Regions from separate parts of the Caballeronia sp. GAWG2-1 genome, predicted to be linked through region 2. Evidence: predicted binding sites of a transcription regulator. Region 2 holds the regulator's gene; each other region holds the start of a gene.
What was found. Region 2 encodes FliA, which starts transcription of late flagellar genes. Its sites were predicted from a motif close to CTAAAGTTTNNNNNNNNNNNGCCGNTA; they were not measured.

Region 1: NCR98_RS00800 (flagellin) is a predicted target of FliA. The motif match lies at 3,075-3,101, and genes of this name have one in related genera.
Region 3: motA (flagellar motor stator protein MotA) is a predicted target of FliA. The motif match lies at 3,415-3,441, and genes of this name have one in related genera.
Region 4: motA (flagellar motor stator protein MotA) is a predicted target of FliA. The motif match lies at 4,514-4,540, and genes of this name have one in related genera.

Annotation. Positions count from the first base shown of each region.
Region 1 covers NZ_JALQDD010000002.1:89,807-96,968, forward strand. The annotation lists gene NCR98_RS00790 (flagellar protein FliT) at 1-108, opposite strand, end outside; gene fliD (flagellar filament capping protein FliD) at 118-1,659, opposite strand; gene NCR98_RS00800 (flagellin) at 1,839-2,975, opposite strand; gene NCR98_RS00805 (tetratricopeptide repeat protein) at 3,250-5,490, opposite strand; gene NCR98_RS00810 (aldo/keto reductase) at 5,678-6,628, shown strand; gene rpsU (30S ribosomal protein S21) at 6,951-7,162, shown strand, end outside.
Region 2 covers NZ_JALQDD010000022.1:73,720-80,881, forward strand. The annotation lists gene NCR98_RS13350 (arylamine N-acetyltransferase family protein) at 1-662, shown strand, start outside; gene NCR98_RS13355 (Rieske 2Fe-2S domain-containing protein) at 687-1,670, opposite strand; gene NCR98_RS13360 (GGDEF domain-containing protein) at 1,874-2,968, shown strand; gene NCR98_RS13365 (RNA polymerase sigma factor FliA) at 3,063-3,794, opposite strand; gene NCR98_RS13370 (MinD/ParA family ATP-binding protein) at 3,813-4,733, opposite strand; gene flhF (flagellar biosynthesis GTPase FlhF) at 4,726-6,510, opposite strand; gene NCR98_RS13380 (thiamine pyrophosphate-binding protein) at 6,914-7,162, shown strand, end outside.
Region 3 covers NZ_JALQDD010000002.1:101,716-108,877, forward strand. The annotation lists gene aqpZ (aquaporin Z) at 30-749, opposite strand; gene NCR98_RS00855 (glycosyltransferase family 4 protein) at 1,001-2,065, opposite strand; gene flhD (flagellar transcriptional regulator FlhD) at 2,715-3,026, shown strand; gene motA (flagellar motor stator protein MotA) at 3,488-4,348, shown strand; gene motB (flagellar motor protein MotB) at 4,365-5,348, shown strand; gene NCR98_RS00875 (response regulator) at 5,426-5,806, shown strand; gene cheA (chemotaxis protein CheA) at 5,870-7,162, shown strand, end outside.
Region 4 covers NZ_JALQDD010000026.1:93,453-100,614, reverse strand. The annotation lists gene NCR98_RS15645 (MFS transporter) at 1-1,090, shown strand, start outside; gene NCR98_RS15640 (MFS transporter) at 1,212-2,669, shown strand; gene NCR98_RS15635 (hypothetical protein) at 2,776-2,943, shown strand; gene NCR98_RS15630 (hypothetical protein) at 3,164-3,436, opposite strand; gene NCR98_RS15625 (helix-turn-helix domain-containing protein) at 3,500-4,381, opposite strand; gene motA (flagellar motor stator protein MotA) at 4,636-5,505, shown strand; gene motB (flagellar motor protein MotB) at 5,539-6,519, shown strand; gene NCR98_RS15610 (Nramp family divalent metal transporter) at 6,587-7,162, opposite strand, start outside.

The DNA.
Region 1 (7,162 bases), on a different contig from region 2:
GCGCGCCTCTGTGAGTTCGGCCGCGCGCGCCCAGTTTTCTTCGTTGACCGCTGCTTCGATCGCCTCGGTCAGTGCCCAGGCGTGTTGAATCATTTCTTGCTGGTTCATGATCGTTCCTTACGACTTGTTGCTTGCCAGCGCGCCCGCGCTGTTGGTGCCGCCGAAGAGCGCGGTCAGGTAGCTGCCCTGCGTCGCCATCTGCGACATCAGCGTGTTGAGCGCGGTGAACTGATCGTTGTAGGTCGTGGTCAATTGCGCCGTGTAGGAAGCGAGCGCGGTTTGCTGGTCCGTGATGCTCGAAAGATCGGCGGTGAGCGCGGTCGTGCGCGTATCGACGATACCGCCTGTCGCGAGAAATCCGGTCAGGCTGTTGTTCAGTTGCGCGGCTACGCCCGTGCTCGAATTGAAGAGCGATGCCACCGCGCCCGAGTTGCTCGACAATGCTGCGGTCAGCGCGTCTTCGTCGGTCTTGAGCGTGCCGTCCGGTTGCAGCGTAATGCCGATCGATGCGAGGTTCACCTGGCTCGTGCCGGAACCCACGCCCTTGGCAATCGTGCTGGAAAGGGCGTTGCGAATGGTGTTCATCATCGAGTCGCCGAGCAGCGCGCCGCCTTGCGAACCGGCTGCCTGGGTCGAGTCGAACGAAGTCAGCGACGCGGCCGTCGTGATGAAGTTGTTGTACGCGGTGACGAAGCCATCGATGGCCGTCTTCTGCGTGGCCGTGTCCTGCGCGATGGTCAAGGTCTGGGTCGTGCCGACCGCATCCGACGTGAGATTCAGCGTCACGCCGGACAGCGCCGTCGTGACCGCATTGGTCGAGCTGCTGGCAGGCGTGCCCGCGATGGTGAAGTTGGCGTCCATGCCGGCCGTCGTCTGCGTCCAGTTCGACGAGCTGATGGCCGTCTGCGCCGGAACCGCATTGCCGTTCGAGTCTGTCGTGGCGGCGCTCAACGTCGATGCCACGTTGAGTTTGGACAAACCGTTGTCGTCGGGCGTCGTGCCGTCGGACTGCATGTTCGGCGTGACCGCCACGGTAATGCCGTTGGCCTGGCCCGTCGACGCCGAGCGCAGCACGAGGTGCGCGCCATCGGTGCCGTTGACGACCGCCGCCGTGATGCCGGGGTTACCGCTTGCCTTGTTGATCGCGGACGCAATGCCCGCGAGCGTGTTGTTCGAAGAGTCGATGCTGATCGACATGTCCTTGCCGCCCACCGACAGCTTCATCGTGCCCGTGCCGAGTTGCGCGGTGCTGGTGAACGCGGTGGAGGTAAGCGATTGCGAGGTGGCGATGTTGCTGACCGCGACCGAATAAGTGCCCGCGACCGCGCCGGTGCTGGCCGTGCCGGTCAGACCCTTGCCGCTGCCGGTCGCCGTGAAGGCGCCGAGCGTCGTGCCGTCCGCGAGCGAACTCACCGAGCTTTGCAAAAGCGACAGCACGGACTTGAGCGTGCCGACCGCGGTGAGCTGGGTGTTGTCCTTGGTTTGCTTGGCTGTCAGCGCATCCGTCTGTCCGGCGACCTTCGCGTTGACGATGGCGGTGACGAGCGAGTTCACATCCATCGTGGAGTTGGTCGAGCCACTGATGATCGACTGCGCGGCCTGCTGGACGGCGCTGGTCGGATCGACCGTGGATGCCGAAGTGGTTGCTACCGTGGACATGTATGGCTCCGTTTCTGGCTTCTTGCCGTGAGCGGTTGAAGATGCGTTTTACTGCGCCGTCAGCAGGCGATTCGTCATGAAGGCGCCTCTGGCGGAAATGCAAATCGGGAGGCAAGCCTCCCTGGGTACGTCGCCGGCGCGCCGTGATCGAGACGCGCCGGTTACTGCGTCGGCGATGCTTAGCCGAGGAGCTTCAGAACCTGCTGGGGCATCGAGTTCGCTTGCGCCAGAACCGAGATACCAGCTTGTTGCAGAACCTGAGCCTTCGAGAGGTTCGCGGTTTCTTGCGCGAAGTTCGCGTCGGTGATCTGCGACTGAGCGGACGACAGGTTGGTCGACTGCGCGGTCTGGGTAGCGGCAACCGAGCTGAAGCGGTTCTGCACAGCGCCCAACTGAGCTTGCAGCGAGTTCACTGCATCCAGTGCGTTGTCGACTGCCTCGATTGCGGACGATGCGCCGTTCGCCTTGCTGATGTCGATTTGCGACACTTGCGGCGGCGTGTTGTTCGCGGTCAGCGCGCCGACTTCGGACGTTTGAGCTGCGGTTGCCGAAGGAACGTTGGTGCTGTTCAGGCTGATGCTCGTGCTGCCTGCGGACAGACCCGTGAACACGTTCGACGAGGCGAACGAGCTGCCGAGCGCCTTGTTGTCCTGGTCGGTGAACGTGTAGCCGCCCGAGCCGTCAGCGATGACGTTGACCGACGTGATCGTTGCCGCGGTGGAAGCTGCGGATGCACCCGTGTCGCCCAGGCTCAGACCGTCGACCGTGCCGATGACCGTGCCCTTCTGCGGGTTGCTGCCGCCGAGCGACAGAGCCGAGACGTTTGCTGCCGAGCCGAGGTCGATCGTGATCGACTGGCCGACGTTCGCGCCAACCTGGAACGTCTTGCTGCCGGCGGTGCCGTCGAGCAGGTTCGTGCCGTTGAACGTGGTTTGCGACGAGATACGGTTGATTTCGCTGATACGCTGCGTCACTTCTTGTTGCAGCGAGGTCTTGTCAGCCGTCGACAGCGAGCCGCTCGATGCTTGCACGGCCAACTGACGGATACGCTGAAGGTTGTCCGTGATCTGCGACAGACCGCTCGAAGCCGTCTGAACCATCGACACGCCGTCGTTCGCGTTCGAAACGCCTTGGTTCAGGCCGTTGATCTGCGAGGTCATGCGCGAAGCGATTGCGAGGCCAGCTGCGTCGTCTGCTGCGCTGTTGATGCGCTTGCCCGACGAAAGACGCGTGATTGCCGACGACAGTGCGCTTTGCGTGCCGTTCAGGTTTTGCTGAGCGACCAGCGAGTTGATGTTGCTATTGATACCGATCATTTTGTTTCTCCGATGAGGCCTGGCGCATTTATCTGAGTTGATAACGCCATCGTTTGGCGGAAGCGTCCGTCGTTTGTTTGTTTGGCCGCTTGTTTAGGTTTTCGGCCCGTGCTAGGCAAACTTTAGTGCTCGTTTCGATTTGCCTGATAAATACCTGGAAATCCGTGCTAAAGCTTGCCCAGCGGGGCTCTGCTGCCGATGCTCGCGGTTTTTGAATGCCCCGTCTGAGAGCTTTAACGGCAGACGGAGCGACTTCTTTCGTTAAAAATTCGCTTCAGACGTCGAACGTGGCCGCAGCCTTGCCGGCGCACCAGCGCTGCCACATCTGGCGCATGCTGGCGGAGAGCGCGCGGGCCACCGTGTCGGGCTGGAACCCCGGCGACTGCAGGCAGCGCTCGCGCATGCCGGCGCGGATCTGCGCGAGTTCTTCGACCCGGCCCGCCCATTCGATGCCCTTCGCGACGAAGTCCGCGCGGTCGCGAGCCACGAAGTCACCGAGGCCCGTGTTGGAAAGCACCGACGTGCTGCCTCGGCTCGCGATCAGTTCGCCGGGCAAGGTGAGCGTGGGCACGCCCATCCACAGCGCCTGCATGGTGGTGACGCCGCCCGCGTAAGGGAACGTGTCGAGCGCGATATCGGCGTCGAGGTGATGCGCGAGATAGCGCACGAGCGACGAGCGCTGACGAAACTCGAGCCGGCTCACATCGATTCCTTCCTTCTCGAACCAATCGATCAGAATCGTGTGGCTGTTGTCGCGCGGCACGCCTGCGATCAACATGCGCGCATCCGGCACCGCGCGCAGCAGTTCCGACCACAGCGCGATGGTGCGCGGACGCAGTTTGTTGAAGCGGTTGAAGCTGCCGAAAGTGATGTGGCCGTTGGTGAGCGCGGGCAACGCGTTGAGCGCCGGCGCATGTTCCGAGGGCTTGAAAGGCGCATACGCCGGCAGATAAGCCAGCTTTTCGACGAACTGACCGTCGATCTGTTCTTCAGGCACATAGTGGCGATCGCCGATGTAGTAATCCATCGCGGTCATGCCGGTCGTGCCGAGATAGCCCATCCACGTCGCCTGGATCGGCGCGGGTTTGCGCGCGAAAGTCAGCAGGCGGTTATAGGCCGTGTGCCCCGAAAGATCGATCAGCACGTCGATGCCGTCCGCGCGAATCTTGTCGGCGAGCGCGGCATCGCTATAACCCGAGACGTCGTGCCAGCGCGGCACGATATCGCGCAGCGTGCGCGTGACCTCGTCGGTCACCGAGCGGTTGTAGTACGCGTGCACCGTGACGCTGGGATCGTTTACGAGATAGCGGAACACCGGCTCGATGAAGACAGCCACCGGATGCTGGTTGTAGTCGCCCGAGACGAAGCCCACGCGAATGCAGCGGTTCGGGTCCGGCTGGTTCCGATGCTTTTTCCACGTCGATTGCAGCGGCTTCGCGCATTGCTCGGCGAAGTACAGATGCTGCTCGAAGTACGCCTTCCGGTCGATTTCTTCCTTGTGCGACAAGCAGAACAACAGGTTCTCGTGCGCGCTGTCGCAAGTTGGATCGAGTTCGATCGCGCGACGCGAATGCTTCTCCGCGTCGTCGAACCGCGTCTGGTCCATCAGCACCACGCCGAGCGTTTCGTGCGCTTTCGCCGACAACGGCGCGAGTTCCACGGCGCGACGGCAAGCAGCTTGCGCGTCGTCGAGGCGCATCAACGAGCGCAGCGTCACGCCGAGAATGCGGTGCGCTTCCGGATAGTTCGGGTCCTGCTCGATCATGCGCCGGCATTCGGCTTCCGCTTCGAAGAACTTGTCGAAGAGGCGCAGGGAGTCGGCCAGGATTCGGCGAACGTCGATTCCATCCGGCTTCAATTGCAGATAACGGCGTAGCGAGGGAATGGCCGACTGCAGGTCCATCAGGCGAACCTGGGCCACGCCCATGACTTCCCATCCCAGCAGAAAAGTGGGGAAGCGCTGCGTCAGGGTCTTCGCGAGCGCCACGGCTTCTTCGAGTCGCCCGCCATTGAAGTGCGCATGCAACTGCTGTACTTCCTGCGGCGTCGGCGTCGTGCGGCCGTTTGGCGCCGTGATGCCTTCGCGCGACTTTGTCGCATCGCGCAGTTCGGCGGCCAGTTTCTCGATTGCCGGCCCGCTCATGCCTTGCGCGACCGCGACTTCGAACACGATATTCGCCGCCGCGACCTGACCGCTGCGCGTCAGCACGTCGATATACGTAGCCCAATAGATATGCTGCGTCGGGTCCGTGCCGATCGCGGTTTCGAAGAACGGCACGGCTGCCTCGTATTGACCGCGCTGCGCCATCAGCATGCCGAGGTTGAAGTTGGCGTCGGCGTGTTGCGGCCGCGCGTCTAGAACGAGGAGATAGAGCTTTTCGGCCTCGTGCAGGTTGAGCGTCTGATGCTGCAGGATCGCGGCTTGCAGCACATCGGCGAGATCGGCCTCGAACTGCTGGTCGGCGTTCGTCGCGACGTGTGCGGGCGTTTGGTCCAGTGCTTCGAAGGTGTTCATGGTCTCGGCATTTCGGTAGCGTTGCACGGATTATCGAGCCGTCCACCTTGAGCCGAAGGGCGGAACTGGCGGGGAAAAACCGCTCAGTTCGGCGCTTTTGCGCGAGGCACCGAAAAGCGCGCCGAGCGCACGGGCGCGTTCCCGCGTATCCTTTTCGATCCGTACCCATCAAGCATCCGGAGCACACATGCAGACACGCACCATCGGCAAATCGGATCTCAAAGTCGCGCCGCTTTCTTTCGGCGGCAACGTGTTCGGCTGGACCGCGGACGAGCGCACGTCGTTCTCCATCCTCGACGCGTTCGTTGATCACGGCCTCAATTTCGTCGATACCGCCGACGTTTACTCCGCGTGGATCGACGGGCACCAGGGCGGCGAGTCGGAGACGATCATCGGCAAGTGGTTCAAGGAAAGCGGCAAGCGCGACAAGATCGTGCTGGCGACCAAGGTCGGCATGCTGAGCACGCGCTCGGGGCTTTCGGCGGCGAATATCGCGGCGGCGGTGGACGACTCGCTGCGGCGCCTGAAGACCGATTACATCGACGTGTACTACTCGCATCGCGACGACGAAAACACGCCGCTCGAAGAAACGCTCGGCGCTTATCAGAATCTCATCGCCGCAGGCAAGGTGCGCGTGATCGGCGCGTCGAACTATTCGGGCGCGCGGGTGGAAGAGGCGCTGAAGATCTCGAAGGAGTCGGGACTGCCTGCATACGAAATCCTTCAGCCGGAATACAACCTCTACGATCGCGAAGCCTACGAGACGGATCTCGAACCGGTCGTCGATGCCAACAAGCTCGCCGTGGCGACGTACTTCAGTCTTGCAAGCGGCTTTCTGTCGGGTAAGTATCGCTCGAAGGAAGACACGCAGGAAAAGGCGCGCGGCTCGCGTGTGGAGAAGTATCTGAACGACCGCGGTTTGAAAATTGTCGATGCGCTTGTCGAAGTCGCCAAACGCAATGACACGGCGCCGGCGACGGTCGCACTTGCGTGGATCATCGCGCGCCCGAGCGTGACCGCGCCTATCGCCAGCGCGACGTCCGTGCAGCAACTGGAAAGCCTTGCGGAAGCCACGCGCCTGCAACTCACGCCGGAAGATGTCAAAGCGCTCGACGAAGCCAGCGCCTGGCAAAAATAATTCCGCTGCATCAAAGGCTTGCAGTGAACCGAGGTGTTGGCACGGGCGCGAGGTTCTGGTAACATCGCGCCCGAATCGAGAAATGTGTCCGATTTTTGCCTTTGCCGTCGAGCGTGAAAATGCTCAATGTGCAGCAGACGGCTCCAAATGCGCGTTCACGTCTTTCCAGCGAGCGCGCAACTGAATCTCAACTCTCTCTCTTTTCCGGCCTCCGTGGCCGCTTTGCTCGTGTCCGCCGTGTTGGGTGGACGATCGGAGTGCCGGCGCGCGGCGGGTTTGTCCGTCGTGCAGTTAGAAATACGTTTAGCGAAACAGGATTTACATGACCACCATTACCCTTAAAGAAAACGAGCCGTTTGATGTCGCGATTCGGCGTTTCCGTCGCACGATCGAAAAGAATGGCCTGATCGCGGAACTCCGCGAGCGCCAGTCGTACGAAAAGCCGACCACCGCGCGCAAGCGCAAGAAGGCAGCAGCCGTTTCGCGTCTGCGCAAGCGCCTGCGCAGCCAGATGCTGCCGAAGAAGATGCACTA
Region 2 (7,162 bases):
ACGTGGCATCGCTCGAACAAAAGATCGTGCTCGGCGGGCGAGGCGGTTACTGCTACGAGCTCAACCTGCTTTTTCTCGCATTGCTCAGGCAGTTGGGATTCGACGCGCGCGGCCTGACGGGACGCGTCGTCATGGGCGGCCCGGAAACCGCGTGGGCGCCGCGAACGCATATGTCGATTCTCGTGACGTTTGGACCGGGCGACGACTACATCTCGGATGTGGGCTTCGGCCGCATGGTGCCGACGACTCCGCTGCGGCTCGATACGGATGCCGAGCAAACGACATCGCTCGAACGTTTCAGGCTGCTGCGTCGCGAGGCCGATTACGTGCTTCAGGCGCGGATAAACGGCGTCTGGCGCGCGCTATATGTATTCGACTTGCAACGTCAGGAACAGATCGACTTCGAGATAGGAAATTGGTTCATCTCGACGCATCCGGCGTCACCGCTTGCGTCGCAATTGGTCGTTGCGCGCACGGACGAGGGAAGACGCAAGAGTCTCGTCGATGGCAACTACGGCGTCCATCATCTCGATGCGGTCGCCGAGCGCCGTCAGATTTCCTGCACCGACGAACTGATGACCGTGCTGCAAGACGAGTTCGGCATCCGCCTGCCCGGCGGCGACTTGGCGAACGTGCTGGGTCGACTCATCAAGCGTGTTTGATGCGGTGGCTTACCGGCCATCGAATCACGCGCTCGTCGTCTCCCACCCAAACGCCATCCCCGCCAACCATCTCCGATACGCCACCGACATCCGGTCGCACTTCTGATGCAACTCCGCATCGAGCGCGAGCGGCAGCAGCTTCGGCCATTGCGACTCCACGATCGGCGTGTCCTGCAGCAGAATCTCCATGTTGAAGTCGTACAGCTCCTCGTCGCTGTGCGAAGTCTCGTCTTCGTGAATGGAAACGAGCCACGCGCGGGTCTCGGTCTGCGTCACGGGCGACGCCACCAGCATGATATGCAGTGCGCCCATTGCCCCCGACGCCATCTTCGTGAGCTTCGCAACCAGCGGCCGCTTCACGCGATAAACGTAATCCATCATCGCGCCGCCCTGCCCCGGTAAACCCGCCGGCTGCCAGAAACGGCACTGGCGCGCTTCGAGTCCGTCGGCGCTTTCCACGACTTCATAGTCCGGCACTTCGGTATGCGCATCCTCGCCGAGAATGCCCACGTGCACGAACGAAAAATGCGCCATGTCCAGGAAGTTTTCGACGACACGCGGCGCGGACGACTTCACCGTCTGCGGCGCAAGGTTGATGCGCCGTCCGCCCGGAATGGCGGCTTCGGGAAAGAAATCGAGCGCGTGCGCGGGCTCGCCGAAGCACATCCACACGACGCCGTATTTCTCCCCGGCGACGAACGCGGTGGCGCACGCGCGTTTCGAAGGCCGAAGCGACGGATTCGACGGAATCAGCACGCACTGACCAAGCGTGTCGTAGCGCCAGCCGTGATAGGGACACACGAGCTGATCGTTCGTCACCGCCCCCAGCGACAGTTGCGCGCCGCGATGCGGACAGTAGTCACGCCAGACATGCGCAACACCTTCGGCATCGCGCCATACGACGATGCGCTCATCCGCGACGATGAACGCTCGCGTCGAACCCGCCGGCACGTCATCGCCATTACACACCGCCAGCCATTCGCCAGCGAGAGAAAAGTCGTCGCTCATAGCACTGAAGCATCCGCAGAAAACGCCGTTAATCATCTGTCCGAGATGCGTTCTTACACGATTCACAGCAGCTTGGCAAAACGTTGCAAAATACCAGTCGTCGGAGACGAACATCGCGACGGGGCCGCAATAAGACAAAAGCGCGACAGCAAAGACACGCGCAAAAGACCATAACAGCAAGAAATCACCACCAGGGGTTCAGTATGGAGCAGGCGCATCAACCGGCACGCCGGGCCTATGCCTTCGCATGGTCCGGCAACCGGAATCCCGAACGCGAGCAAGCCATGCTGCGTATCGGGATGGGAGCGGCAGTTCTGCTGGCTTATGCGGTGTATGCGTGGCGGCACCCTTCGGCCAACGCGTCGCTGATCACGCGGTTGATCGCGCTCTACGTGTCCTACGGTGCAATCACACTATTGCTCGTCAGCCGGATGATGGCGCTGTCCAACGTCCGGCTCGTCATCACCACTATCCTCGATCAGGCGTTGCTCGGCGCCATGCTCTTTCTCTGCGGCACGCTCGCCTTGCCGCTGCTGTGGGTGGTGTTCTGGTTTCTGATCGGCTCGGGATGCCGCTACGGCAAGCGCACGCTCGCCATTTCGTGCGCGATGGCGCTCGTCGCGATCGTCGCGCTGGCGTTGTGGCAACCGTGGTGGGTGGCAAACCGCGCCGCCGCGCTCGGGCTCGCGCTGAGCGTGCTGGGCGCGTCGGTGTATCTGAGTGTGCTGGTCGACAGGCTTGGCAGCGCGAATCGCGTGCTGGCGCGGCAGGCATCGACAGACCCGCTCACGGGCCTCTATAACCGTTACGCGCTCGAACAAACCGTGAATCGCGCGATGTCCGCGCCCGAAGCCGCCGACGCGAATACCAGCGCACTGCTACTGATCGACCTCGACGGCTTCAAGGGCGTGAACGATACCTACGGTCACGCGGTCGGCGACGTGCTGTTGCAGTCGTTCGCGCAATTGCTTGCACGGCGCATGCGCAAGACCGACACCATCGCGCGGCTGGGCGGCGACGAGTTCGTCGTGCTCGCGCGCAACATGCGCGATCGCAGCGCGGTGCTCACGCTCACCGATGGCATCCATTCGGCGCTCGCCGACCTCACGCTGGTGCAGGAGCGGCCAGTGAGCGTATCGGCGAGTATCGGCGCCTGCTTGCTGTCGAGCGCGGCAGAAGCGCATGACGCCGATATCACCGCCGTGCTGAGAGCCGCGGATCGCGCGATGTATCGCGCAAAGAGTCTCGGCGAAGGCAAGACGGTGTTCGCCGAGGCGCGCGACTTCGAGATGCATTGAGCCCATCCGCGCGCATTCGAGCGCCTTTGCAAAGGCAAAAGCAAAAAGCGCGCGGCCCCGGTTCGGGGCTTCGCGCGCCTCTACAACTCGGAACTCAAGCCTCGACGCTAGTCCACGACTGTTCCCGCAGCTTCGCACGCAAACGCGCCACGGCCTGGCTATGCAACTGGCACACGCGCGACTCGCTCACTTCCATCACCGCGCCGATTTCGCGCAGGTTGAGGCCCTTCTCGTAGTACAAGCTCATGAGCAGCTTCTCGCGCTCCGGCAACTTGTCGATGGCTTCGATCAGCGCGCCGCGCAGACTGTCGTCCAGAAGCGCCGACAGCGGGTCCGAACGATCGACGCAGTAACGGTCGAGGAACGGCTCGTCGTCCGCCGAGCGGTCGAAGTCTTCGTAATAGATCAACTGGCTGCCGTGCAAGTCCTGCAGCATCGACTGATACTCGTCGAGCGGCATCTTCATGTGCTCGGCGACTTCGGTCTCGCTGGCCGAACGGCCAAGGTTCTGTTCCACCTTGTGTACCGCCGACTCCACTTCGCGCGATGTCTTGCGCATGCTGCGTGGCAACCAGTCGTTGGCGCGCAACTCGTCGAGCATGGCGCCGCGAATACGCTGACTTGCGTAGGTTTCGAACTGGGCGCCCTGATCTTCCTTGTAGCGGCTAGCCGCATCGAGGAGGCCAATCATGCCGGCCTGGATCAGATCGTCGAGATCGACGCTCGCCGGCATCTTGGCGACGAGCTGGAGTCCGAGGCGGCGAACGAGCGGCGCATATTTCGTAAGCACGTCGGACTGCGAGAGTTTGCCTTGGGCGTTATACATCCTGTTCACCTTTCAATATCACATCGACGCCGTGCTGCTCATTGCATGATCGGAAAACGCCGCCGCTCGGTGCGCCGCTTTCCGTCCGCTTTCACCAGACTCGCCAACCGGAATGTGCGCGTCGTACTGGCTCGCTTCGTCGCCGCGCGAAAACGGCGCGGGACGCATCGGCCAGTGCAGCAGCTCGGCTGCGATGTAGCGGTAGTCGCGCGCCGCGGCCGTAGCCGGAAACGCTTCCACCGCACACCGAGAGAGCTCCCTCGCCCGAGCGACGCGCGCATCCTCGGACACATACCCTGCCTGCACGAGCGAAACGGCCAGATAACGGCTCGCGACACCCGAGAGGTTGTCGAACGCGACCGCTGCATCGGCTGCGTCCTGCACGTGATTCATCAGCACGCGGAACTGGCCGATCGCGTGGGCGTAGTGCAAGCGCTTCATGCACGCATACGCCTCGGTGATCGCCGACGCGGCTACCCGCGTCACTATCAGAAAGTCATGCGCCTGCGCCGCGAGCGACGAGAGCGCGCCATTACGATCGAGTTGCGCATCGATCAGCACGATATCCGCGGGGCCGTCGAGCAGCGCGCGTGCTTGCGCCGCGTCGTGGCTGATACGTTCATCGCGCGGTGCGGCGATCAGCGAAAAACCCATCGGCGTGCGCACCGCGACATCCTGCAGTTCGCGACGGCCGGACATCACCGCCGAGAGCGCGCCCGCGCCATCCACACCCGCCATGCGGCTGACCGAGCCCGCGTTATGCCGCTCGTCGATGACGAGCACATCCTTGCCATGCACGGACAACGCCGCGCCGAGGTTCACTACCGCCGACGTGCAACCGATGCCCGCCGGTCCGCCCACTACAGCCACCACGCGAGAACTGGCGCGCGTCAGCAGCCTTCTCAGGCCTTCAGCCTGATCGAGCACGAACTTATCCAAAATGGACTCCATGCAGTTCGGTCGTGGCGCGTGCGGACAGTGCGGACAGAAGCGCCGGCACATCGTCGTCTTGCGGCACGAAAGGCGAGCCATCGCGCGGAATGCAGAACGCGCTCTTGATGAGGAAACGCTTGGTTGCGACGTACAAGTTCTCCGGCACCTTCTGACCGGTCGATACGTAATGCACCGGCAGCTTGTAGCGGATGACCGTATCGAGCACGCTGCCGAGGTTGGTCGCCTCGTCGAGCTTGGTCAGAATGCAGCCCGCGAGCGGCGGCTGGTCCGGCGCACTCTTGTAAGCCTGCACGACTTCGTTGAGCGTGTCGCCGTGGCTCGTGGCGTTCAGCAGCAACAAGCGTTGCACCGGCTGACCCGTGCCGCACAGCATCGCGATCTGGTCGGAGACCGTGCGATCGCGCTGGCTCATGCCGATCGTGTCGATCAGCACGATATGTTTGTTGCGCAGTTCGGAGAGCGCGAGTTGCAGGTCAGCGCCGTCCTTTACCGCGTGCACCGAGACGCCGAGAATCTTGCCGAAGATGCGCAGTTGTTCATGCGCGCCGATCCGGTAGCTGTCCGTCGTCAGGAGCGCGACCTTGCTGGCGCCGAAGCGCATCACGCAGCGCGCCGCGAGCTTTGCCGTGGTCGTCGTCTTGCCGACGCCCGTCGGGCCCATCAGCGCGAACACGCCGCCGCGTTCCATCAACGCGTCTTCGCTCGGCATCACCGGCAGATTCGATTCGAGAACTTGCTGCACCCATTCGAGCGCGTTTTCCACGTTCTCCATCGACGGCATGTTGTCGATCACCATGCGCACGAGTTGCGCGGAGAAACCGGCGGCGAAGAGGCGCTTGGTCAAGGCCGAGTTGGTCGGGTTGCGGCGCTGGCGGTCGCCCCACAGCAAACCCGAGAAGTGCTCTTCCATCATCTCGCGCATCGACGAGAGTTCGTTCATCACCGTTTCGTTGACGACTTGCTCCATGCGCGTGCGGATGGCTTCGGTCACGACGGCTGCGGCATTAGCCGGCAAGCCTTCGAAATTGCCCGATGCGGCCGGCGCTTCGTCGGCGGCTTGCGGTGCTGCGTTGATCTTCTGTGCGGCGCGGCGTGCGGCGACTTGCGCGGCTTCACGCGCCCAGTCGGGCGTTTCGATCTTTGCGTGCGCTTGCGCAGCGGGTGCGGCAGGCGCGGCGGCAACCGGCTGCGCGGCGGCTTGTGCACGCGGCGCTTGCTGGCGCGGTGCGTCGGCTGCCTTGACCGATACCGGCACGCCCATGCCGCGTGCAATTGCGGCAGACGGCGTCAGCGGCCGGTTCGACGGCACCGAAGCCTGTTGCGCGATACGGCGCGCATGTTCGATCAACCACGGATTGGAATCGGCCATCGTGCGCGGTGCTTCCATGCGCTCTTCGTCGGCTTGCTCGTCGAAATCGTCGGCGTCGGCGGTGTTGCCGAAGACGGAGGAGAAAACATCGCCGCTGGCGTAAGGGTTCATCGGAGAGCTGGGAGCGGCGGCCTGCTGCTTCATCGCGGCGGCTGCGGCTTGTGCAAGCGCGGCGCGCGGCGTGGCGCTGGCGAACGGCGCGGCGGCTGCTTGTTCGCGTGCGGCCTTCGCGGGCGAGATCGAAGCGAGATCGCTATCCGCGACACCGACGATTTCCACCGATCCATCGTCGAGCGTGCGGTTGGACAACACCACGGCATCGGGTCCGAGCGCTTCACGGACCTGGCGCAGAGCGTCACGACTGTTCGCGCCGATGAATTTACGAATGTTCAAACTGGCCCCCGATGAGGATAGATGCAGCGATATTTGCGAGGCGAGCACCCTTTGGTTATTTCCGTGCCCGCTTTTCAGTGAAGCCATTATTGCGAAGATCACTTCGGGCCTATCGCTGGATAAAGGGTGTGAAAGAGGGGTATTTCGACTGATGGAAACAACCCGGCCGTGCGGATTGCGTCGCGCGTCATGCGGGAAAAAATGCCGGTCTGGCACGATCGACGCGACGGGACGAGAGATGTCGCTTGGCGGTTTGTCCGCTGTGAGGCGCGCGGCGGCAGGCGCGTCGCGCGCCAAGGCGGCCGGACTGCATCAGCCAGAGTCCCATCCAGCGGCGTAAGCTACGGTCTGCGGCTCGAAACCCGGGCTCACCGATGCTCACTGACAAAGGAGACTTGTTCGCATGGCATCCGCTTCTCATGGCCAGACCACCGGCGCGCGTCTGGTTGTCGATGCGCTCGTTCATCACGGTATCGAACGCGTGTTCTGCGTGCCGGGCGAGAGCTTTCTCGCCGTCCTGGATTCGCTGCACGACGAAACCAGCCAGATTCAGACGATCGTCTGCCGCCACGAAGCCGGCGCGGCAAACATGGCCGAGGCGGTCGGCAAGCTGACGGGGCGTCCGGGCGTGGCTATCGTCACGCGCGGGCCG
Region 3 (7,162 bases), on a different contig from region 2:
GCCCGTCTTTGAAGCATGATCAAACGTACTTAGGCAGTGATCAGTGCCTTTCTGCGTTCGCTCGTCAGGATCGGGTACACCACGCCCGCGACGATTGCACCGGCCAACGGCGCGATCCAGAACAGCCACAACTGGTCGAGTGCCCAGCCGCCGACGAACAATGCCGGGCCAGTCGAACGCGCCGGATTCACCGACGTGTTGGTGACGGGAATCGAGATCAAATGGATGAGCGTGAGGCACAGGCCGATGGCGATCGGCGCGAAACCCTTCGGTGCGCGGTCATCGGTGGCGCCGAGAATGACGAACAGGAAGAAGAAAGTCATTACGCCTTCGCAAACCAGTGCCGCGAGCATCGAATAGTTGCCCGGCGAGTGCTCGCCGAAACCGTTCGCCGCGAAGCCGCTGGCAACCAGATTGAAGTCGGGATTGCCCGTGGCGATCAGCGACAAAACCCATGCGCCGAGCGTCGCGCCGATCACCTGAGCGATGATGTACGGACCGAGATCGCGTACCGGGAAGCGGCCCGCAACCGCGAGACCGATGCTGACCGCGGGGTTCAGATGGCAACCCGACACATGGCCGATGGCATAAGCCATGGTGAGCACGGTGAGACCGAACGCCAGCGAAACGCCAGCCAGGCCAATGCCGACATGAGGAAAGGCCGCGGCAAGCACGGCGCTTCCGCAACCGCCCAGCACAAGCCAGAAAGTACCGAAAATTTCAGCGCCGAGACGCTTCGACAATTGCATGATCCTGCCTTCGTGAAAAATATGAACAACCGTTGACAAAATGCAAGAAAGCTCAACTCCTCTTGCGCAGCGGAGTTTAAGCGCGATTCTTTGGCAAAACTGTCAAAAATGGTTGATTTGCAGTCAATTCACGCGATAACAGCAGAATCTTCGGAATATCCTTAGCGGTTTGAATTAGGTTCACACAATGAAAAACCGCCCGTTGTCGGGCGGTTTTTTTGAGCGATACCTAAGGTCTGGCGCGTCGCGTATTAGCCCACTGCGACCTGACGAAGCACCGGACGCTTCGCCGCCTGAAGCATGGCCGTGTAGCTATCGACGTAATTTTGCGCCATGGTCTTCGCGCTGAAACGGCGCTCGAACTGCGCGCGGATTTCCGTGCGCGATAGCTCATCTATCCGATGCAGCGCGCCCACTGCGCCTTGCACGTCTTCGCAGATAAAGCCGGTCACGCCATGATCGATCACTTCCGGCACCGAGCCGCGATTGAACGCGATCACCGGCGTGCCGCATGCCATCGCTTCGATCATCACGAGGCCAAACGGCTCGTTCCAGTCGATCGGGAATAGCAGCGCCTTCGCGCCCGACAAAAATTCCGGCTTCTGCGCTTCATTGATCTCGCCGATGAACTCGACATGCGCCTGCGACAAGAGCGGCTCGATGGTCGACTTGAAATATTCCTGGTCGACCTTGTCCACTTTCGCTGCGATCTTCAGCGGCAAACCGCTTTGCGCCGCGATCTTGATGGCCAGATCGGCGCGCTTTTCCGGGCAGATACGGCCGAGGAACGCCAGGTATTCCGGCTTCTTGTGCGGCTGCGGCGTGAGCAAATCTTCCGGCAGACCGTGATAGACCGTGTTCAGCCAGTTCGCTTGCGGCAGCGGCGTGCGTTGATTGTCCGAGATGGAAATCACGTTCGCCTTCGTGAACGTGTTGAAGATCGGCTGGAGTTCAGGCAGGTCGAGACGGCCGTGCAGCGTCGTCACGAAAGGCGTGTCCATCTGCGTGAACAGCGGGAACGGCATGTAGTCGAGGTGGAAGTGCAGCACGTCGAATTCATGCGCGCGGCGGCGGACGGTTTCGAGCAGGAGCATGTGCGGCGCGAGCGCGTCGCGCACGGTCGGGTCGAGGCGCAGCGCGCGCGGCCAGGCCGCATCGAGAGTCGCCTTGGTTTGCGAATCGCCGCTGGCGAACAGAGTTACATCGTGGCCGAGGTCGACGAGTGCGTCGGTCAGATACGACACGACGCGCTCGGTGCCGCCGTAAAACTTCGGGGGAACTGCTTCGTGCAACGGTGCAATTTGTGCGATTCGCATAACGTGACTCTCCTGTTATTTAAGGCATTGCAGTCACGCTCCGGTCGAGCGCTCGACGCATGCCGTTCGGGCGGGCCGCGTTCGTGTAGAAGACGCCGCCCGAGACTGGCCCGGACAAGAAACTGTTCAACCGGGTTATCCCTTACTGCTCATTATCGGGATCGAGCGCGGCATTACACTTCATTTTTCAAACGCTTAACCTTGTTACAGCGCGAAACAACGGCTGTTACGAAGTCAAAAAGTGCATCGATATCAATGACGTAGACGAATTCGACGCACGCAGGGCATTGCCGCGAGGCATTGAAGTAGCACGGATCGGGCCTAACGCATATGGGCCGGTTCTGCGCATGGCACGGGGCGATTCGTGCTCACAGCGTGTCAAGTCAGATGAAAAGCAGCCGATAGTTGAGTTTGGTGCTCCCGATTCGCTCAAACAGCCGTTCAACTATTTCGCGTAGGAATTTTTCTTACACGACGTCGCGGGCTTTTCCGTCGGTAAATCGGTCGATTTATCCGATTGGCGCGCGCTCGAAGCCTCATCGACAATCGAATCCACACCATGAGCGGGGCCGAATCGCCGCAATCCAGAGCGATCCGAGCAAACGTTTCCCGCACGGCCTGACGAGCCGGGTATCGATTCGGGGAAAAGATGACGGCCAGCACAACCACCACGCTCGCGGAGATTCGCGAGCTTAATCTCGCGTACTTGCTTCTGGCGCAGCAGCTATTGCTTGCGGACCGCGCTTCGGCCATGGCTCGGCTGGCGCTTTCGGACGACGTGGCGCAGTTATTGGCTTCGCTTTCGCCCGCGCAGGCGGTGAGGGTGGCGTCGTCGAGCCATTTGCTGTGCCGCTTTCGCTTCGACGATCACGCCATCCTTTCTTCCCTCGACGAAACGGACAAAAGCGCCGCGCCGGACGCGACCCTCCTCGCGGATGCATTGGCGATAGAAGCCGGCTGATCTGCGCGTTGATTCGAGCCGATCACGGCGGCGTTTGCGTTCCACGTTCACAGCGCTGACCGAACGCAACGGCGCGCAGCCGGCATGAACCGATCGGACGAGCGGCCGCCGTGCCAACACCTCGTAAGTTGGTCGGCATACGTCTGCGGCCCTTGACAGGCGACCCATGCAGTGAGCCGCCTCGCTGCCAGATCGACGCACGTCTCGCGGTCAACTCGTCTTTAACCACGAACAACTGGCTTATCGCGAAGAGCTATACGCCGCCATCGCGCGCACGAAAAGGCACTCGCACCGTAGCTTCCCCGCGCGCCATGCGCCATTGCGCCGCATGTCGTCAGAGCCCCATCCCACGCGGGTTTTAGCGTTTGCCTCACCTCCCGGTCATGCACCAAAGTTTTCCCTTGCCGTGCCGTAAACCCACATAACGGCGGTCATCCCGCAACTACCTTGAGGACTCGACTGTGCTGATTTTCGTTGGAACGCTCGTGACATTGCTGTCCGTATTCGGCGGTTACGCGCTCGAAGGCGGCCACCTTGGCGCGCTCGTGCAACCGGTCGAAATCTTGATGATCGCGGGCGCGGGTGTCGGCGCATTCATCCTCGGTAACGGCATCAAGACGATCAAGTCGACGCTGCGCGTCATTCCCACGCTGTTCAAGGGCTCCAAGTACAACAAGGATGTGTACATGGAACTGATGGGTCTGCTCTACGTCCTGCTCGCCAAGGCGCGCAAGGAAGGCACGCTCACCCTCGAAAGCGATATCGACGATCCCCATAAAAGCCCGATCTTCGGTCAGTACCCGAAGATTCTCGCGGACGAGCACATCGTCGAATTCCTGACGGATTATCTGCGGCTGATGGTCGGCGGCAACATGAACGCGTTCGAGATCGAAAGCCTCATGGACGAGGAAATCGAGACGCATCACGCCGAAGGCGAAGCGCCCGCACAAGCGCTGCACAAAGTGGGCGACGCCATGCCCGCGTTCGGTATCGTCGCGGCCGTCATGGGCGTCGTGCACACGATGGCTTCCGCCGATCAGCCGCCCGCGATTCTCGGCGAGATGATCGCGCAGGCGCTCGTCGGCACCTTCCTCGGCATTCTGCTTTCGTATGGCTTCATCGGCCCGCTCGCGGGGGTGGCGGAGCAGCGCGTGGCCGAGCAGACCAAGATGTTTCAGTGCATCAAGGTGACGATCCTTGCGAGTCTGAACGGCTATGCGCCCGCCATCTCGGTGGAGTTCGGCCGCAAGGTGCTGTTCTCGACCGAGCGCCCGTCGTTCTCCGAACTGGAAGAACACGTGCGCCGCGTCCGCGCGAAGTGAAGCGAGGAACGACGCCATGAGCTCACCCGACAAAGACCGGCCAATTTTCATCAAGCGAATCGTCGCGGGCCGCAAGGGACATCACGGCGGCGCGTGGAAGCTCGCCTACGCGGACTTCATGACCGCGATGATGGCGTTCTTCCTGCTCATGTGGCTTCTGAGTTCGACTTCGCCGGTGCAACGACGCGGTATCGCCGAATACTTCAACACGCCGCTCAAGGCCGCGATGGTCGGCGGCAAGACCGTCGGCATGGACTCCAGCATCATCATGGGCGGCGGGCGCGATCTGTCGAGTCCCGAGCCCGGCACGGTGCGCACCACCGAAGGCAATACGCCGTTCGCGGTGCGTTCGTCGGCAAGACCCGATGAAGCCGCGTTGAGACAAGCCGAAGGCGAGATCGAACGCCGCGAGCAAGAGCGCCTGCACGACCTCCAGGTGAAGCTCATGTCGGCCGTCGAGGCCAACCCGACCTTGCGCCAGTTCAGGCAGCAGATACGCATCGATTCGACCCAGCAGGGCTTGCGCATCGAGATTGTCGATACCCAGAAGCGGCCCATGTTCGCGCTCTCCAGCGACTCCGTGCAGCCGTACATGCGCGACATTTTGCGCGAGATAGGCAAGACGCTGAACGACGTGCCCAATCGAATAGTCGTGCAAGGACATACGGATGCCGTGAAGTACGCCGGCGGCGACAAGGGCTACAGCAACTGGGAACTATCGGCGGACCGCGCGAACGCGTCGCGGCGCGAGCTGATCTACGGCGGCATGGACGAAGCGAAGGTGCTGCGCGTGCTCGGGCTTGCATCGACGCAGAACCTGAATCGCAAGGACGCGATGGACCCGGAAAACCGGCGCATCAGCATCATCGTGCTCAACCGGCGCGCGGAGAGCGCCATGTTGCGCGACGACGGCGCGCCGCCCGCGACATTCGACAACGCGGCGGGCGCGGCTCCCGTGCTGGACAAACTCGCGCCCGTATTCCAAGCGCGACCGCAATAAAAGCGAAATCCGCGCGAAAGACTCTCAAGACTCCACACGTTTTAGCCGTCAACCCGGCAAGACCGCAAGAGACACACATGATCAAGAACATTCTGGCAATCGACGATTCCGCCGCCATGCGGCAGATTCTCTCCGCCACGCTGACGACGGCGGGCTACGAAGTGACCGTCGCGTCGGACGGCAACGAAGGGCTCGAATGGGCCCTCGCCGAGCGTTTCGATCTCGTCCTGACGGACCAGCACATGCCCGGCAAGAGCGGGCTCGATTTGATCGCGGAGTTGCGGGTGAATCACGCCTACCAGGCAACGCCGGTGCTCGTGCTGACGACCGAGGACAGCGAAGCGTTCAAGGACGCGGCGCGCGCGGCGGGAGCGACCGGCTGGATTCAGAAGCCGCTCGATCCCGAGCTCTTGACCGAGTTGGTGGCGGCACTGTCGGAACCCGAAGAGCAGCACTGAGCAAGACGAAGCAAACCTCGACCGAATAACGCGACTGAACAGCATTTCTGCGGTGACTCAAGCATGACACTCGACATTACCCAGTTCTATCAGACCTTCTTCGACGAAGCAGACGAACTGCTCGCGCAGATGGAGCAGCTGCTGCTCGTTCTGGACATTGCGAATCCCGATCCGGAAGACCTCGCGGCGATCTTTCGCGCGGCGCATTCGATCAAGGGCGGCGCGGCGACCTTCGGCTTTACGGCGCTCACGGAAACGACGCACATCCTCGAATCGCTTCTGGACCGCGCGCGCAACAACGAACTCGTTCTGCGCCGCGACATGATCGATACCTTCCTCGCGACGAAGGACGTGCTCTCGGACCAGCTCGCCGCGTATCGCGCGAGCGCCGAGCCGGATGCGGCCGCGGCGGCCGCGATCTGCGCGAAGCTCGAGCGTCTGAAGCACGAAGACCCGGAAGCGCCGGCGGCACCGGTGATAGAAGAAGCCGCCGCCGTCATCGAGAAGGCGCAACAACACGAACCCGCCTACGAAGGCCCGAACGCTCCGCCCGCGCATGTCATCGCGCAGGCTGCGGAAGCGATCGAGGACGACGGCACGTGGGACGGCGCGTTCGAAGTCACGGACGGCGCACCGATTGCAGGAACCGCTGCGGCAGCATCGGCAGCGGAAGCAGGACCCCACCTGAAAATTACGCTACGGGGGGTGGGCGAGAAGGACCTGGCGACTTTGACCGAGGAGCTGGGTAACCTGGGAAGTATCGTCGGAGAAAAGAAGACTGACGCCGAACTCGTGCTTTGGCTCGAGTCGGACGTGAGCGCCGACGACATCGTGGCCGTGTGCTGCTTCGTGATCGATGAATCGCAGATCGGAATCGGCCGTGGCAATGCGGCGGATCAGTCGGCGCAGTCGCCGGCCGCGTCCGTCGAAGTACCGCCGGCAACGGCGGCGCATCACGCGCTACAGCAACAGCCGGACGCATCGCAGGCGCTTGACGCGTCTGCATCCACGGCGCAACAAAAACAACAAGCGGCGACGGCGGCGGTCCCGGAGACTGCCGCCCAACCGTCACAGAAACCGGCCAACGCCAATACGAACGATGCCGATAAAAAGGCGCGTCCGGCAGCGGCCGCATCGGCGGAAGGCAGCTCGATTCGCGTCGGCGTGGAGAAGGTCGATCAGCTCATCAACCTGGTGGGCGAACTGGTCATCACGCAGGCGATGCTCGCGGAAACGACGAGCACGTTCGATCCTGCATTGCACGACCGTCTTTTCAACGGCATGGCGCAGCTCGAACGCAATGCGCGCGATCTGCAAGAAGCCGTCATGTCCATCCGCATGATGCCGATGGATTAC
Region 4 (7,162 bases), on a different contig from region 2:
CGCGGCGGGTTATCTTGCCCGGCCGCTGGGCGGTATCGTCATGGCGCATTTCGGCGATCTGCTCGGCCGCAAGCGCATGTTCACGCTCTCCGTGCTGCTGATGTCGGTGCCGACGCTCCTGATGGGCCTGCTGCCCACTTACGCTTCGATTGGCATGATGGCGCCCGTTCTGCTGCTCCTCTTTCGCGTGATGCAAGGCGCGGCCGTCGGCGGCGAAGTGCCTGGCGCGTGGGTTTTCGTGTCGGAGCACGTGCCGAGTCGTCATGTCGGCTACGCGTGCGGCACGCTCACGGCGGGACTGACGGCCGGCATTCTGCTCGGTTCGCTGGTCGCGACCGCGATCAACAAGAGCTTCGCGCCGGCGCAAGTCGCGGACTTCGCGTGGCGTCTGCCGTTCCTGCTCGGCGGATTGTTCGGGTTGTGCTCGGTGTATCTGCGACGCTGGCTGCATGAAACGCCCGTGTTCGCCGAACTGCAAAAGCGCAAGTCGCTTGCCGCCGAGATTCCGCTCAAAGCCGTGCTGCGCGATCATGGCCGCGCCGTGATCGTGTCGATGCTGCTCACGTGGATGCTTTCCGCGGCTATCGTCGTGGTCATTCTGATGACGCCGACGCTTCTGCAGAAGCAATTCCACATCGCGCCGGCGACCGTGCTCGCGGCCAATTGCGTGGCGACGCTGTTCTTGACCATCGGTTGCGTGCTGGCGGGCGCGATTGCGGGGCGCATCGGCGCGGGCAGGACGATTTTCATCGGCGCGATTGCGCTCGGCGTGTCGTATTACCTGCTGTTCCGGCAAGTTTCGCTCGATACTTCCGTGCTCTTGCCGTGGTACGCGTGCGCGGGCTTCACGGTTGGCGTGATCGGCGCAATTCCGTTCGTCATGGTGAAAGCGTTTCCGCCCGCCATTCGCTTTTCGGGCATCTCGTTTTCGTACAACGTCGCATATGCCGTTTTCGGCGGACTCACGCCGATCGTCGTTTCGCTGATGATGAAATCCAGTCCGATGGCACCCGTGATCTACGTCTGCGCGCTGTGCGCGGTGGGCGCGGTGACTACGCTGTTTATCCGGGAAGCGGCGGTCGAGGCCTGAACGGCGGGCCGGATCCGATCACGCAACGCGCACTCCCCGTGAGTGCGCTTTTTTCGCCTTGAACGCCACGTTTCACCCGTGCCTGAAACATCGAGCGTGCGCCGCGTCTAGCATTGAGGGCATGAACTCGAACCTCGATCTCGATCCCAAAACGTCGCGCCTGAGCGCGCGTCAGGTGCTCATCGTTGCCGCCACCAGCGTCGGCTTCGTCGTCTCGCAACTCGATGTATCCATCGTCAATGTGGCGCTGGCGAGTATCGGTCACGACCTGCACGCGAACGTCGCGAGTCTGCAATGGACCATCGACAGCTACGCGCTCGCCTTTTCCGCGCTGATGCTTTCCGCCGGCTCGCTCGGCGATCGCATCGGCGCGCGGCGGCTGTTTGCGGGCGGGCTCGCCTTGTTCGCGCTGGCGTCGCTCGCGTGCGCGTTCTCGCGCGATGCCCCGCAGTTGATCGCGGCCCGCGCGCTGCAAGGAATCGGCGCGGCGGCGATGCTGCCCAATTCGCTCGCGCTGCTTAACGCAGCCTGCGGTCACGATCCGCGTTTGCGGGCGCGCGCGGTGGGTCTGTGGACGGCTGCAGGCTCGATTTCGATCGCGGCCGGGCCGATCGTTGGCGGTGTGCTGATCGCGGCGTTCGGCTGGCGCAGCATCTTCTGGGTCAACGTGCCGATCTGTGCGGCGGGCATAGCGGCGACGCTCGCGTGGGTCCGCGAAACACCCGCGCAACCTGGAAGCGGTCGCGGCGCGCGCGGTATCGACCTGCCCGGTCAGGCGCTTGCCGTGATCGCGCTCACGGCGCTCGTCGGCGCGGTCATCGAGATGCGGCCGCTCGGACTCACGCATCCGCTCGTGCTCGGCGGGGTTGCGCTGGCGTTGCTGGCGGGCGCGTCGTTCGTCGTGATCGAAGGCCGCACACGCTCGCCGATGCTTCCGCTCGCGCTCTTCAAGGAGCGCACCTTCAGCGCGGCGGTGGTGTTCGGTATCGGCGTGAATCTTACCTACTATGGGATGGTGTTCGTGCTGAGTTTGTACTTGCAGCGCGTGCTCGGACATACGCCCTTGCAGACCGGTCTTGCTTTTCTGCCGCTGACGGGCGGCTTTCTGCTGTCGAATCTGGCGAGCGGACCGGTCGTCGCGCGTTTCGGCTCGCGTGCGCCGATGATCGCCGGCGCGCTCATCGACGCCGCCGGTTTCGCGGCGCTCGTTTTCGTCGATGCCCACACGCCCACGCTCGCGCTCATCGTGCCGTTCCTCCTGATTCCAACCGGCATGGGCGTCGCGGTTCCGGCAATGACCACCGCGCTTCTCGGCACGGTCGGTCAGGAGCGCGCGGGCACGGCGTCCGCAGTATTGAATACGGCGCGGCAGGCGGCGGGCGCAATCGGCGTGGCGGCATTCGGCGCGCTCGCGGGACATGGCGAAGGCGGCGCGGCAACGGCGCAGATCGTCGATGCGGTGCGCTGGTCGGCGGGCATATCCGTCGCGCTCCTAGTCTGCGCTTGCTTCAGCGGGTTTCTCGTGCGCGATGCGCGTGGCAATCGCCCGATGAGCGCGGCACGGCAGGCGACGGAATAATGCGACGAGACTCGGGAACGCGCGTTGCAGACGCATGAGGGACGCCCGGCATCGACGAAACCGTGCCGGTCACACACGAACTGCATACCCTGGAGAACACCCCATCATGTCGACGATGCCCCGCTCACCCGAAGAGCCGATGGAACCGGACCCGGACAAGCTGCTCGACCCCGACGCGGCGCCGAACCCCGACGATCCGGACATGCCCGATGGCCCGGATTCAGCGACGCCACTCGTTCCCGCCGATCCGAGGAATGGGCAGCCGCGCCTTTGAAGGCGCGCGTTGTTCGAGCGGCGCTGCTTTCGTGAAATAGATCGCGCGACTCCGCTGAATGCCGGCGCCGGTCGAGGTCACGCCTAACTGACCGCAGAGACAGCAGGCCGAGAGCCTAAGCAGCGCGCTGTCTGGCTCGCACTATCTTCCAAACACAGAAAGCACAACGCCCGCGCGACCGAAGATCGCCGCGCGGGCGTTGTTGCCGTCTAAACCAGAATTACAAATTCGTAGTTTGCACGGCACCCGTCTGCAGGGCGCGCTCGATCAAGCCTTCCTCCTGCGCCCGCTTCACGGCATCCGCGACGAACGTATCCGGCGCCTCGACTTCCGCTTTGATGGCACCGATAATGCCGCCCGCCTCCACGATCACGAGCGATTCCGCCGAATCCGCCCGGCTGATGATGACGCGCCGGGGACCGCCGCCGTCCGCGATACTCGCGCAGAACTGCATGCTTTGCCCGCCGATTACTTGTTCGAATGTTTGAATCATCGCTGTCTTCCGCGTTGGTTGGACAAAAGCCATGGTTAGCCGCTTCGCTAAAACGCCGCGTGCTCATTCATTGATTCGCGCCGCGTCGTCAGGTTCAATTTTGTAAGCTGATGGCCGTGAGCGCAACGACATCTCCGCGAGCGCGGTAGCCGTAAATTGGTCGGCGGGAAAAAAGGCCTCGATTGCCAACTCGGATAGCGTGATGTCCACCGGCGTGCCGAATACCGTCGTCGTGCTCAGAAACGACAGTGTGCCGTGCGGCGTCAAAAGGCGCAGCGGCACGACCACGGGATCGAGTTCGGCACTCCTCGCCTTGCCGGCATGCGGCGGCGTTGGATACGCCTCGAGTTCCACGAGCAGCGCGGCGAGCGCGGCGTCTCCAGAAACCTCGATCTGCCGACGCACACGCGCCAGCAGATGCGCGCGCCATTCGTGCCAGTTCTCGATTGCGTGAGCCAAGCCTTGCGGATGCAGCGACAAGCGCAGCACGTTCACGGGCGGCGCGAGTAGCGACGCATCCGCCGCGAGCGCAACCAGCGCCGACACGGCGGCGTTGCCAGCGATCATCGTCCAGTGACGATCGACGGCCAACGCCGGATACGGCTCGTGTCCCTTGAGCACGAGTTCGACGGCACGGCGCGCGGCATCGAGTTGCGGATCGGCGAACGGGCGTTCGCGATATAGCGGCGCATAACCCGCCGCCATCAGAAGCGTATTGCGCTCGCGCAGCGGCACATCGAGTTGCTCGGCCAGGCGCATGAGCATCTCGCGGCTCGGCAACGATCGCCCTGATTCGATGAAACTCAGATGACGCGTCGATACCTCAGCGTCGCCAGCCAGGTCGAGCTGGCTCATGCGCCGTTTCTGGCGCCATTCACGCAACAGCGCGCCGACCGTCGCGGGCGGCGCGACACTCGATGCAACGAACGCAAAAGTCGAATTCATGCCGCCGATGTTAGTCGATTCGTCCATCCGCGATCCATTACCTGACGCGTAATGACCGGTCAAAGTTGCGTCGAATGCGGTCGTAACATTTACCTCGCAAACCATTGCGCAGAAATCTTTGCGCGCGTAACCCTAAATCTCGGGTGGTCCGCGCCGTTAAAAGCCATCAACAAGCCAATAAAGTTTCGCGTGCCGTGCGTGTCTCATGTCGAGCTCGCAGTGCTCGCGACGCCCTGACTTCTTGCGGAGAGATCATGTTTGTCATTATCGGTTGGGTAGTGGTCATCGGTTCGGTGATCGGGAGTTTTATCGGCGTCGGCGGGCATCTGGCGGCGCTGGTTCAGCCGTTCGAGCTGCTGTGTATTTTCGGGGCGGCAATCGGCGCGTTCGTCGTGTCCAATCCGACCGCGACGCTCAAGAAGACCTTGCAAGGTCTGCCGAAGGCCTTCAAGGGTGGCGCGTACACGAAAGAGAAATACCTTGCGCTGATCGCGCTGCTCTATGAGCTGCTGCAAAAGGCCCGCAAGGAAGGGATGATGGCGCTCGAAGCCGACGTCGATGCTCCCGAAGCCAGCCCCGTGTTCCAGAAGTACGAACACGTGATGAACGATCATCATCTGCTCGAATTCATCGTCGACTATCTGCGCATGATGTCCGCAGGCAACGTCAACGCGATGGAAATGCAGGACCTGATGGACGAAGAACTCGAAACGCATCACACCGAAAGCGCGATTGCCGGTAACGCAATTCAGAAGATGGCGGACGGCTTGCCGGCGTTCGGTATCGTCGCGGCGGTGATGGGCGTGGTGCACACCATGGGCTCGGTCGGCGCAGCGCCCGCCGTGCTCGGTGAGATGATCGCGGGTGCGCTCGTCGGAACCTTCCTGGGCATTCTGCTCGCATACGGTTTCTTCGGACCGCTCGCTGACTTGCTCAACGCAAAGGGCGCGGCCGAAGCCAAGCCGTTCCAGTGCGTGAAGTCCGTGTTGCTCGCGTCGATGAACGGCTACGCGCCGACCATCGCCGTCGAGTTTGGCCGCAAGGTGCTCTTCACGGCGGACCGTCCGAGTTTCAAGGAACTGGACGACGCCGTGCGCGCCACCAAGATGCCGAAGTCCGCTTAAAGCCGCTCGCGCTCATTACCGGAAAACACGTTCATGGCTGAGAAACCTTCACGCGATCCGCTGCAATCCGTGCTCGCGCCGACCATCATCGTGCGCCGCAAGAAGAAGGCGCACGGACACGGTCATCATGGCGGCGCATGGAAGATTGCCTACGCCGACTTCGTCACCGCGATGATGGCCTTCTTTCTCTTGATGTGGCTGCTGGGCTCCACGTCGAAGTACGACAAGGAAGGCATCGAGGACTACTTCAACACACCGCTCTCCGCGCTCTTCGGCAACGACGGCGGCGCATCCGCGCACACGAGCGTGATTCCAGGCGGCGGACGCGATCTGTCGAGCACGCGTCCCGGCGAAGGCAAGAAGAGCCAGACGCAGCCAGTGCCGCCGCAAATCGCGCGTGCCGCTGTCGCCGCGGACGACATGCAGCGCCTGCAGCAACTGAAGCAGAAGCTGCAAGCGCTGATCGAACAGACGCCTGCACTGAAAGCGTTCAAGGATCAGATTCGGATCGCGATCACGAGCGAAGGCTTGCGTATCGAGATTGTCGATTCGCTCAAGCGGCCCATGTTCGCGTCGGGCAGCTTCAAGCTCGAAAGCTATGTGACGACGATTCTCACGAATATCGGCGCGTCGTTGAATGACGTCGATAACCGCGTGTCTATCGCCGGTCACACGGACGCCGTGCCCTACTCCGGCAATCAGACGGGCTACTCGAACTGGGAGCTGTCGAGCGAGCGTGCCAACTCCGCGCGCCGGGCGCTGGTCAGCGGCGGCATGAAGGAAAGCAAGATTCTTCAGGTGCGCGGTCTCGCCGATGCACTGCCGCTCAATAAGGACGTTGCCGACGAACCGACCAACCGCCGTATCAGTATTCTCGTGCTGAACAAGGCTGCGGAACAGGCATTCTTCCGCGATGGCGGCCGCACGACGGTGGATCAGACCTTGCCTCCCGAAACCGCGATTCCGGCGGCCGTGGCGGCGAAATCGACCGCGCCGGCAGCGGTGGTCAAGTAACCTCCAGGCTACATCGACAGATGCGCCATGCACAAATCACGCGTGCATGGCGCTTTCTTTCATGCGCTCAGGAAAGCCAGTCGCTCACGGTCTGCACGACGAGCCACACATTCGCCACGCTGATCACGACGAACAAGAGCCACGCCAGCAGCTTCGTGGTCATGGCATTGGCGAACTCGCCCATCAGCGTCCGATCGCTCGTCATGCGAATGAGCGGCCACAATGCAAACGGCAATTGCAGGCTCAGCACGACCTGACTCGCGACCAGCAGCTTGCCGACCGCGCCGTTGCCCATCGCATACACGCCGATCAGCGCGGGCACGAGCGCGAGCGCACGCGTGATGAAACGCCGCTGATAGCACGGAATCTTCAAGTGCAGGAAGCCTTCCATGATGACCTGGCCCGCGATGGTGCCGGTAAACGTCGAGCTTTGTCCCGAAGCGAATAGCGTCACCGCGAATAGAACCGCGGCCAGCCCGGTGCCGACGATAGGCGCCAGCAGCTTGTAGGCATCTTCGATCTCGGTGACTTGCGTATGCCCTGTCGCATGAAACGCCGATGCCGCGAGAATCAGAATTGCCGCATTGATGAGCAACGCAAGCACGAGCGCGACGATAGTGTCGATGCGCGACAAGCCGATGGC